Regions from separate parts of the Streptomyces sp. NPDC060002 genome, predicted to be linked through region 2. Evidence: riboswitches for the same ligand, from Rfam matches in the RefSeq annotation. Region 2 holds a riboswitch; the other holds the start of a gene.
What was found. Region 2 has a riboswitch for glycine ahead of gcvT (glycine cleavage system aminomethyltransferase GcvT). Riboswitches for the same ligand answer to the same signal wherever they lie in the genome.
Positions count from the first base shown of each region.

Region 1 (4,206 bases), on a different contig from region 2:
TTCGCGCAGGCGGAGCAGGCCTCCAAGCCGAGCCTGCGCGGGAAAGCCGTGGTCGTGGGCGGTCTGGGGCCCCGCGGAGTGGTCGCGACCGCCTCCTACGAGGCGCGGGTCTTCGGAGTGAACTCGGCGATGCCCATGGCCCAGGCGCGCCGGCGGGCTCCGAACGCCGCGTACCTGGTTCCGCGTTTCGCGTTCTACCGGTCGATCAGCGAGCAGGTCATGGGGCTGCTGCGGGCGCTGTCGCCGCTGGTGGAGCCGCTGAGTCTGGACGAGGCCTTCGTGGACCTGGATGCCGGGGGAGCGGCCTGGGACAGCGAGTCGGCTCGGCTGGCGGGGATCAGGCTGCGCGCGGACATACGGGCCGTCACCGGGCTCACGGGTTCGGTGGGCCTGGCCTCCTGCAAGATGCTGGCGAAGATCGCCTCGGAGCAGGCGAAGCCCGACGGGCTGGTGCTCATCGAGCCGGGGACCGAGCGGGCCCTGCTCGGCCCGCTGTCGGTGCGGACCCTGCCGGGGGTGGGCCCGGCGACGGGGGACCATCTGCGGCGGGCCGGGATCACCACGATCGACGAGATCGCCGAGGCCGGTGAGGACGAGCTGGTGCGGCTGCTGGGCAAGGCGCACGGGCACGCGCTGTACGCCATGGCGCTGGCCCGGGACGACCGGCCCGTGGTGGCGGAGCGGGAGGCCAAGTCGGTGTCGGTCGAGGACACGTACGACGTGGACATCCATGACCGGGTCCGGGTGGAGCTGGAGGTGCAGCGGCTCGCGGACCGGTGTGTGCGCAGGCTGCGGGGGGCCGGTCTGTCCGGGCGGACCATCGTGCTGAAGGTGCGGCGGTACGACTTCTCCACGCTCACCCGGTCCGAGACCCTGCGTGGGCCCACCGACGATCCGACGGTGGTCCGGGAGGCGGCTGCCCGGTTGCTGGACTCGGTGGACACGACGGGCGGGGTCCGGCTTCTCGGGGTGGGCGTGAGCGGGCTGGCGGACTTCACGCAGGAGGATCTGTTCGCGCAGGCCGCCGAGGGCCGGGCGGACGGGTCCGAGGAGGAACCGGCCGACGAGCCCGTCGGCGAGGTGCCGGTGCCGGTCGAGCGCCAGTGGCGCCCAGGACACGACGTGCGGCATGCCGAGCTCGGACACGGATGGGTGCAGGGCAGCGGGTTGGGCCGGGTCACCGTGCGGTTCGAGACGCCCGAGTCGGAGCCGGGACGGGTACGCACTTTCAGGACCGACGATCCGGGACTGGAGCCGGCGGACCCGTTGCCGCTGGTGCGACGAGGACCTGATGGCGAGGGCGGGCCGGCGGCAGGAGCGCCGCATCCGGAGACGGAGTCGCCGACGGTGGAGACCGGGAACTCTGCGTGAGGCGGATCAGTTACACAGAGTGAAGCGGTTCGAAGTCCGGGGTGGGTCGGAGCGGTGGCGGTGTTCCGCGAGGTGACACCGGTGAGGGATGAGGAGCTGTGCATGAAGCTGCACGGAGGCCAGTTCGCGGACGCGGCCGGGGTGTCGCCGGAGCGCGAGGCCGAGATGCGCCGGGTGGTGGACCGGGTCACCCGGTGGGCCGGGAACCGGAGCGACGTGGTGGGGCTGCTGCTCGTCGGGGCCTTTGCGCGCGAGGCCGCGCGCCCCGATTCGGATGTGGACCTCGTGGTGTTGTCGACCGCGCCTGCCCGGTACGCCGAGGACGACGGGTGGGCGCGTGAGCTGGGCCTGGGGGAGGTCGTCCGGGTCCGGGAACGGGGGCCCGTCACCGAATGGCGGTATGTGACCGCCTCCGGTCTGGAGGTCGAGGTGGGCGTCGGCTCCGCCCACTGGGCGCGGACCGATCCGGTCGACGCCGGCACCCGAAGAGTCGTCACGGACGGCGCCCGGCCGCTGTACGACCCCGCCGGGATTCTCGGGGCGCTGATACGGGCCTGCGGTTGAGGGGCTCAGCTGTCGTCCGTGCCGGCCAGTCGGCCGAAGTCGTGGTCGGGGATAGGGGGAGGGGCGCCCACGTCGAGGCCGTAGTGGTGGTAGAGCTGGAGTTCCTGCTCCGGGGAGAGGTGGCGGCCCACGCCGAAGTCCGGTGCGTCCTTGATCAAGGCCCGGTCGAAGGGGATGTGCAGGGTGCCTTCGACCAGTTGGCTGGGCTCCAGGGGGACGAAGGCGTCGCGGGAGAACAGACCGGTGCGTATGGCCGCCCACTCCGGCACTCCGGTCGCGTCGTCGAGGTAGACCTCGTCGATGGTGCCGATCTTGGTGCCGTTGCGGTCGAACGCCTTGCGGCCGATCAGGTTGCGCGGATCGATGTCGGTCTGCACGGGCCCTCCACTTGGTCGCAACTCATCCGTAAGCACTACAAAAGAGCACATTGGGACGAGCGGCCACTCGAGCGACTCTCGTTGACCCCGCTGGTAGTCTGACAACGGCTGCTGACACCGCGCGGGAGAGTCCTCCGGACATCACCGGAGGCGCCGAAGGAGCAAATCCTCCCCGGAATCTCTCAGGCTCACGTACCGCACGGACGAGGTCACTCTGGAAAGCAGGGCGGGTGCCGACGGCGTCGACGGCTTCCGCTCTCACCGACGGTGAAAGCCGGGTACCCTCGGGCGCCCCGGTGAAGCTCTCAGGTTGAGATGACAGAGGGGGAGGCCGTCCGGGTACCCACCGTGGTGACCCTCGAAGGTCGTGTCAGACCAGGAGGCCTCCGTAATGACCGCCCATCGCATTCCGCTCGCAGAACTCGAGCAGGGAATTCCCTTCGAACAGCGCCACATCGGGCCCGACCTTGAGGCGCGGGCCAAGATGCTCGCACAGGTCGGCTACGGCTCGCTCGACGAGCTCACCGCCGCAGCGGTCCCGGATGTGATCAAGAACGCCGACACGCTGGACCTGCCGGGCGCGCGCACCGAGGCCGAGGTATTGGCCGAGCTGCGCTCGCTGGCCGACCGCAACCAGGTCCTCGACCCGATGATCGGACTCGGCTACTACGGGACGTTCACGCCGCCCGTCATCCTGCGCAACGTCATGGAGAACCCGGCCTGGTACACGGCCTACACGCCGTACCAGCCGGAGATCTCCCAGGGCCGGCTCGAGGCGCTGCTGAACTTCCAGACCGTGGTCGCCGATCTCACCGGGCTGCCGACCTCCGGCGCGTCGCTGCTCGACGAGGGCACGGCCGCCGCCGAGGCGATGGCGCTCTCCCGGCGCATGGGGAAGAACAAGAAGGGTCTCTTCCTCATCGACGCGGACGCGCTGCCGCAGACCATCGCCGTGATCGAGACCCGCGCCGAGCCGACGGGCGTGGAGATCGTCGTCGCCGACCTGAGCGACGGGATCCCGGCGGAGATCGCCGCGCGGGAGATCAACGGCGTACTCGTCCAGTACCCCGGCGCCTCCGGTGCCGTACGCGACCTGAAGGCGATCGTCGACCAGGCGCACGGGCTCGGCGCGCTCGTCACCGTCGCCGCGGACCTGCTCGCGCTGACGCTGCTGAAGTCGCCGGGCGAGCTGGGCGCGGACATCGCGGTCGGTACGACGCAGCGGTTCGGTGTGCCGATGGGGTTCGGCGGGCCGCACGCCGGTTACATGGCCGTCCGCGAGCAGTTCGCGCGCAGCCTGCCCGGGCGGTTGGTGGGCGTGTCGGTGGACGCCGACGGGCACAAGGCCTACCGGCTCGCACTCCAGACGCGTGAGCAGCACATCCGGCGGGAGAAGGCCACCAGCAACATCTGCACGGCGCAGGTGCTGCTGGCGGTCATGGCGGGGATGTACGCCGTCTACCACGGTCCCGACGGGCTGCGGGCGATCGCCCGGCGCACGCACCGGTACGCCTCGATCCTCGCCGCCGGGCTCGAGGCCGGCGGTGTCGAGGTCGTGCACGGGTCGTACTTCGACACGCTGACCGTGCGGGTGCCGGCGAAGGCCGCCGAGGTCGTCGCCGCCGCGCGGGAGCTCGGGGTCAACCTGCGCCTCGTCGACGCCGACCAGGTGTCGATCGCCTGCGACGAGACGACCGCTCGGGCGCAGGTGTCCGCCGTCTGGGCGGCCTTCGGGGTGGACGGGGACATCGAGTCGCTCGACGCGGCCACCGCCGACTCGCTGCCCGCCGGGCTGCTGCGGTCCGACGCGATACTGACGCACCCCGTCTTCCACCAGCACCGTTCCGAGACCGCGATGCTGCGCTATCTGCGCCGGCTCGCCGACCGGGACTAC
Region 1 is NZ_JBHWUW010000014.1:8,947-13,152, forward strand. Features, by position in the region: gene ACFWBD_RS15260 (DNA polymerase IV) at 1-1,371, shown strand, start outside; gene ACFWBD_RS15265 (nucleotidyltransferase domain-containing protein) at 1,474-1,935, shown strand; gene ACFWBD_RS15270 (PRC-barrel domain-containing protein) at 1,941-2,312, opposite strand; glycine riboswitch at 2,425-2,520, shown strand; gene gcvP (aminomethyl-transferring glycine dehydrogenase) at 2,704-4,206, shown strand, end outside.
Region 1: linked by a shared signal. The riboswitch ahead of gcvP (aminomethyl-transferring glycine dehydrogenase) and the one ahead of gcvT (glycine cleavage system aminomethyltransferase GcvT) in region 2 are both predicted to bind glycine.

Region 2 (4,206 bases):
GGGCTGCCGATCGGGCGTGGCCGGGCGCGCCCCGCGGCGGAGCCGCATACGGGTGCGGCCCCGCGCCCCTGAGGAGGGTTCACCGGTCCCTCGTGTAGAAGGGGCGGACCCGCTCCCGCATCCAGTCGGCCACCGGGTCCTGGGCCACGTCCAGGAGGACCAGGTTGACCGGCCAGGGGGCGGCCGCCCTCGTCAGGGCCCTGCCGAGGGCCTCCAGGGGAAGGGCGCGCAGGTCGCCCTCCCACGGGGAGAGTTCCACGCCCACGAACATCACCGGGTCCGCCGTCTCGATGGCGGCCAGGCAGCGGCGGGCCGTGCGGACCACGCCCGTGGCCTCGAACTCCGCCGAGGCCGCGGCCAGGAAGTCCATCGGGTCGTCCTGCCAGTCGGGCTCGTAGAGGCGGACCCGGCCGCCGGCCGCGGTGCCGTCCAGCGAGGTGCGGCCCGCCCGGCAGAGCTCGGCCACCGCGGGCGGCGGCAGCGGGACGCCGACCACGCCGTCCGGGTTGACCAGGATGCCCACCTGCGGGGGCAGCCCCCGGGCGAACTCCACGGCCGGCGCGATCGTGAACGACATGTGCGAGCCGACGACCTGCCGGAACTGCTCCTCGGAGCTGAAGACCGGCACGTACACCTGGCCCTCGAGCTCCATCGTGGGCAGGTCGAGGGGACCGCTGCGCGGGCCGCCGCCGCCGGGCAGCGGCACCCAGACGAAGCTGCGCCCGAGCACCTCGACGATCCGGCCGCCGGCTCCCGGCACGCCGAGGGAGACGGAGAGCACCTCCTCCAGCTCGTTGCCGGGCCATCCGCCGTGCGGATGGGGGTGTGCCTGCGCCGGAAAGTCCGCGGAGAAGTCCGTCGGAAAGTTCGCCGGGGGGAATTCCATCTGCCTACCGCCTGCTGAGAACCGCTCACTTCGCTGTGGCTGAAAGGCTAGCGGGTGCCGGGGGCCGCACCCGAGCCCTCAGCCCGTGAAACCGATCCGGCGCAGCGCGTCGGCCGCCGCGCGGTCGAGCAGCACCGCCGAGCCGCAGCCGTCGGGCAGCCGGCCCTTCTCCACCGAGCGCACCAGTCGGGCGGCGGCATGGCGGTGGCGCAGGAACGCGTACCGGGAGACGCCCCGGCCGCGCTCGCGCTGCCCCTCCAGTGCCGTGTCCGCGCCGACGTCCAGCAGCAGCAGGTGGAGGGTGCCGCCGCGGCGGCGGGCCTCGCGGGCCAGCCAGTCACGGACCCAGACCTGCGTACCGCAGTCGTGCACGACGACGCCCGCACCGCCGCGCAGCGCCCGGCGCAGTCCGGCGTAGTGGGCGAGCCGGACGAGGGGGCGGTAGAGGCCGTAGGGCAGGAAGCGGGGGGCGCGGGCATCCCAGCGGTCCCGGGTGTCCTGGGAGTCCACGCGGCTGCCCTGCACGGTCCGCCGCATGAGCGTGGACTTGCCGCTGCCCGGCAGGCCGGTGACCACGACCAGGTCACGGGGGCCGAAGAGCAGGCCGTGCGGGCTGCGGCCGGCTCGCTCGCGCAGGTCGCGGACGACGGGCGCCGGCTGCGGACCGCACCCCTCCCGGGCCGGGGCGACGGGCTGCGCGGGCAGCGCGATCGCCGAGCCGGTCGCGAATGCCGTGGACCTCGCCCTGGTCGTCCTGTTCACCGTGATCGTCCTCCCCTGGGGTCAGATGGTGTCCTCATCCCCACCGAGCGTAAAGAGAAGGTAATGCGCCGCGCCCGGCGTTTTCGTGCGCGTACCGACACAAGCCGGTTACAGATGCGGCCTGCCGTGATCGGGGCGAGCCGTGCAATGATGGCCGCGCCAACTGCATACCGGCCGTTTGAATCCGCGCGGGAGAGTCCTCAGCAGCAGTTTCGCTGGGGCGCCGAAGGAGCAAGTCCCTCCCTTGAATCTCTCAGGCCCCGTTACCGCGCGGGCGAGGCACATCTGAAAAGCGGGCCGCTGTCTCCAGTGGCTCCACCCAAGGTGCAAGTCGGGACCGGCGTTCGCGCGGTCACGACGAACCTCTCAGGTTCCGATGACAGATGGGGAGGAAAGACCTCGCCGTCATGCCTTGGGAGACGAACGTCCGATGAGCAGCAACGCCCCCACCGAACAACGCCACACCGCCCTCGACGCCGCGCATCGCGCGCTCGGCGCGACGATGACGGACTTCGCCGGCTGGGACATGCCCCTGCGCTACGGCTCCGAGCGCGACGAGCACCACGCCGTCCGCACGCGGGCCGGGCTCTTCGACCTCTCGCACATGGGCGAGATCACCGTCACCGGCCCGCAGGCCGCCGCCCTCCTCGACTTCGCCCTGGTGGGCAACATCGGGGCGGTCAAGGCCGGCCGCGCCCGCTACACCATGATCTGCCGGGCGGACGGCGGCATCCTGGACGACCTGATCGTCTACCGGCTCGCCGAGACCGAGTTCATGGTGGTGGCCAACGCCTCCAACGCGCAGGTCGTGCTGGACGCGCTGACCGAGCGCGCCGAGGGCTTCGACGCGGAGGTCCGCGACGACCGCGACGCCTACGCGCTGATCGCCGTGCAGGGCCCCGAGTCCCCCGCAATCCTCGCGGCCGTCACGGACGCCGACCTGGACGGCCTGAAGTACTACGCCGGCCTGCCCGGCACCGTCGCCGGCGTCCCCGCGCTGATCGCGCGCACCGGCTACACCGGCGAGGACGGCTTCGAACTGTTCGTGCGGCCGGAGCACGCCGTCGAGCTGTGGCAGGCGCTGACGAAGGCGGGCGAGGGCGTCGGGCTGGTGCCCTGCGGTCTGTCCTGCCGGGACACGCTCCGCCTGGAGGCGGGCATGCCGCTGTACGGGCACGAGCTGAGCACCTCCCTCACCCCGTTCGACGCGGGACTCGGCCGGGTGGTGAAGTTCGACAAGGACGGCGACTTCGTCGGGCGTACGGCGCTGGAGGCGGCCGCCGGGCGCGCCGCCTCGCAGCCCCCGCGGGTCCTCGTGGGCCTGGTCGCCGAGGGCCGCCGGGTCCCGCGCGCCGGGTTCGCCGTGGTCGCCGGCGGCGAGGTGATCGGCGAGGTCACCTCGGGCGCCCCCTCCCCCACCCTCGGCAAGCCGATCGCGATGGCGTACGTCGACGCCGCCCACGCGGCGCCCGGGACCACGGGCGTCGGCGTGGACATCCGAGGCAGCCACGAGCCGTACGAGGTCGTGGCGCTGCCGTTCTACAAGCGCCAGAAGTAGACACTGGGCGCGTTGACGCCCACCCGCACGTGACCCTGCGCACATTTCCGCTGCTCACGTGCGTTTACAGCAGTCCCCCATTCACCAGCACCCTCCCGCGTACAGGAGAATTCAAGCCATGAGCAACCCCCAGCAGCTGCGCTACAGCAAGGAGCACGAGTGGCTGTCGGTCGCCGAGGACGGCGTCTCGACGGTCGGCATCACGGAGCACGCGGCCAACGCGCTCGGCGACGTGGTCTTCGTCCAGCTCCCCGAGGTCGGTGTCACGGTGACCGCGGGCGAGACCTGCGGCGAGCTGGAGTCGACCAAGTCGGTCAGCGAGCTGTACGCGCCGGTCTCCGGCGAGATCGTCGAGGTCAACCAGGACGTCGTCGACGACCCGGCGCTGGTGAACTCCGCCCCGTTCGAGGGCGGATGGCTGTTCAAGGTACGCACGGCGGGTGAGCAGGACGACCTGCTCACCGCCGACGAGTACACCGCCTACACCGCCGGCTGAGGAGTCGTAGTCGCATGTCCGTCCTGAACACGCCCCTGCACGAGCTCGACCCGGAGATCGCCGCCGCGGTCGACGCCGAGCTGAACCGCCAGCAGTCCACGCTCGAGATGATCGCCTCGGAGAACTTCGCTCCGCTCGCGGTGATGGAGGCGCAGGGCTCGGTCCTGACCAACAAGTACGCCGAGGGCTACCCCGGCCGCCGCTACTACGGCGGCTGCGAGCACGTCGACGTGGCCGAGCAGATCGCGATCGACCGGGTCAAGGAGCTGTTCGGCGCCGAGTACGCCAACGTCCAGCCCCACTCGGGTGCCTCGGCCAACCAGGCGGCCCTGTTCGCGCTGGCCCAGCCCGGCGACACGATCCTCGGCCTGGACCTGGCGCACGGCGGTCACCTGACCCACGGCATGCGGCTGAACTTCTCCGGCAAGCAGTTCGACGTGGTCGCCTACCACGTGGACGACGCCGGCCTGGTCGACATGGCCGAGGTCGAGCGGCTCGCCAAGG
Region 2 is NZ_JBHWUW010000023.1:81,946-86,151, forward strand. Features, by position in the region: gene ACFWBD_RS21300 (enhanced serine sensitivity protein SseB) at 80-886, opposite strand; gene ACFWBD_RS21305 (AAA family ATPase) at 965-1,654, opposite strand; glycine riboswitch at 1,828-1,927, shown strand; gene gcvT (glycine cleavage system aminomethyltransferase GcvT) at 2,079-3,206, shown strand; gene gcvH (glycine cleavage system protein GcvH) at 3,325-3,702, shown strand; gene glyA (serine hydroxymethyltransferase) at 3,717-4,206, shown strand, end outside.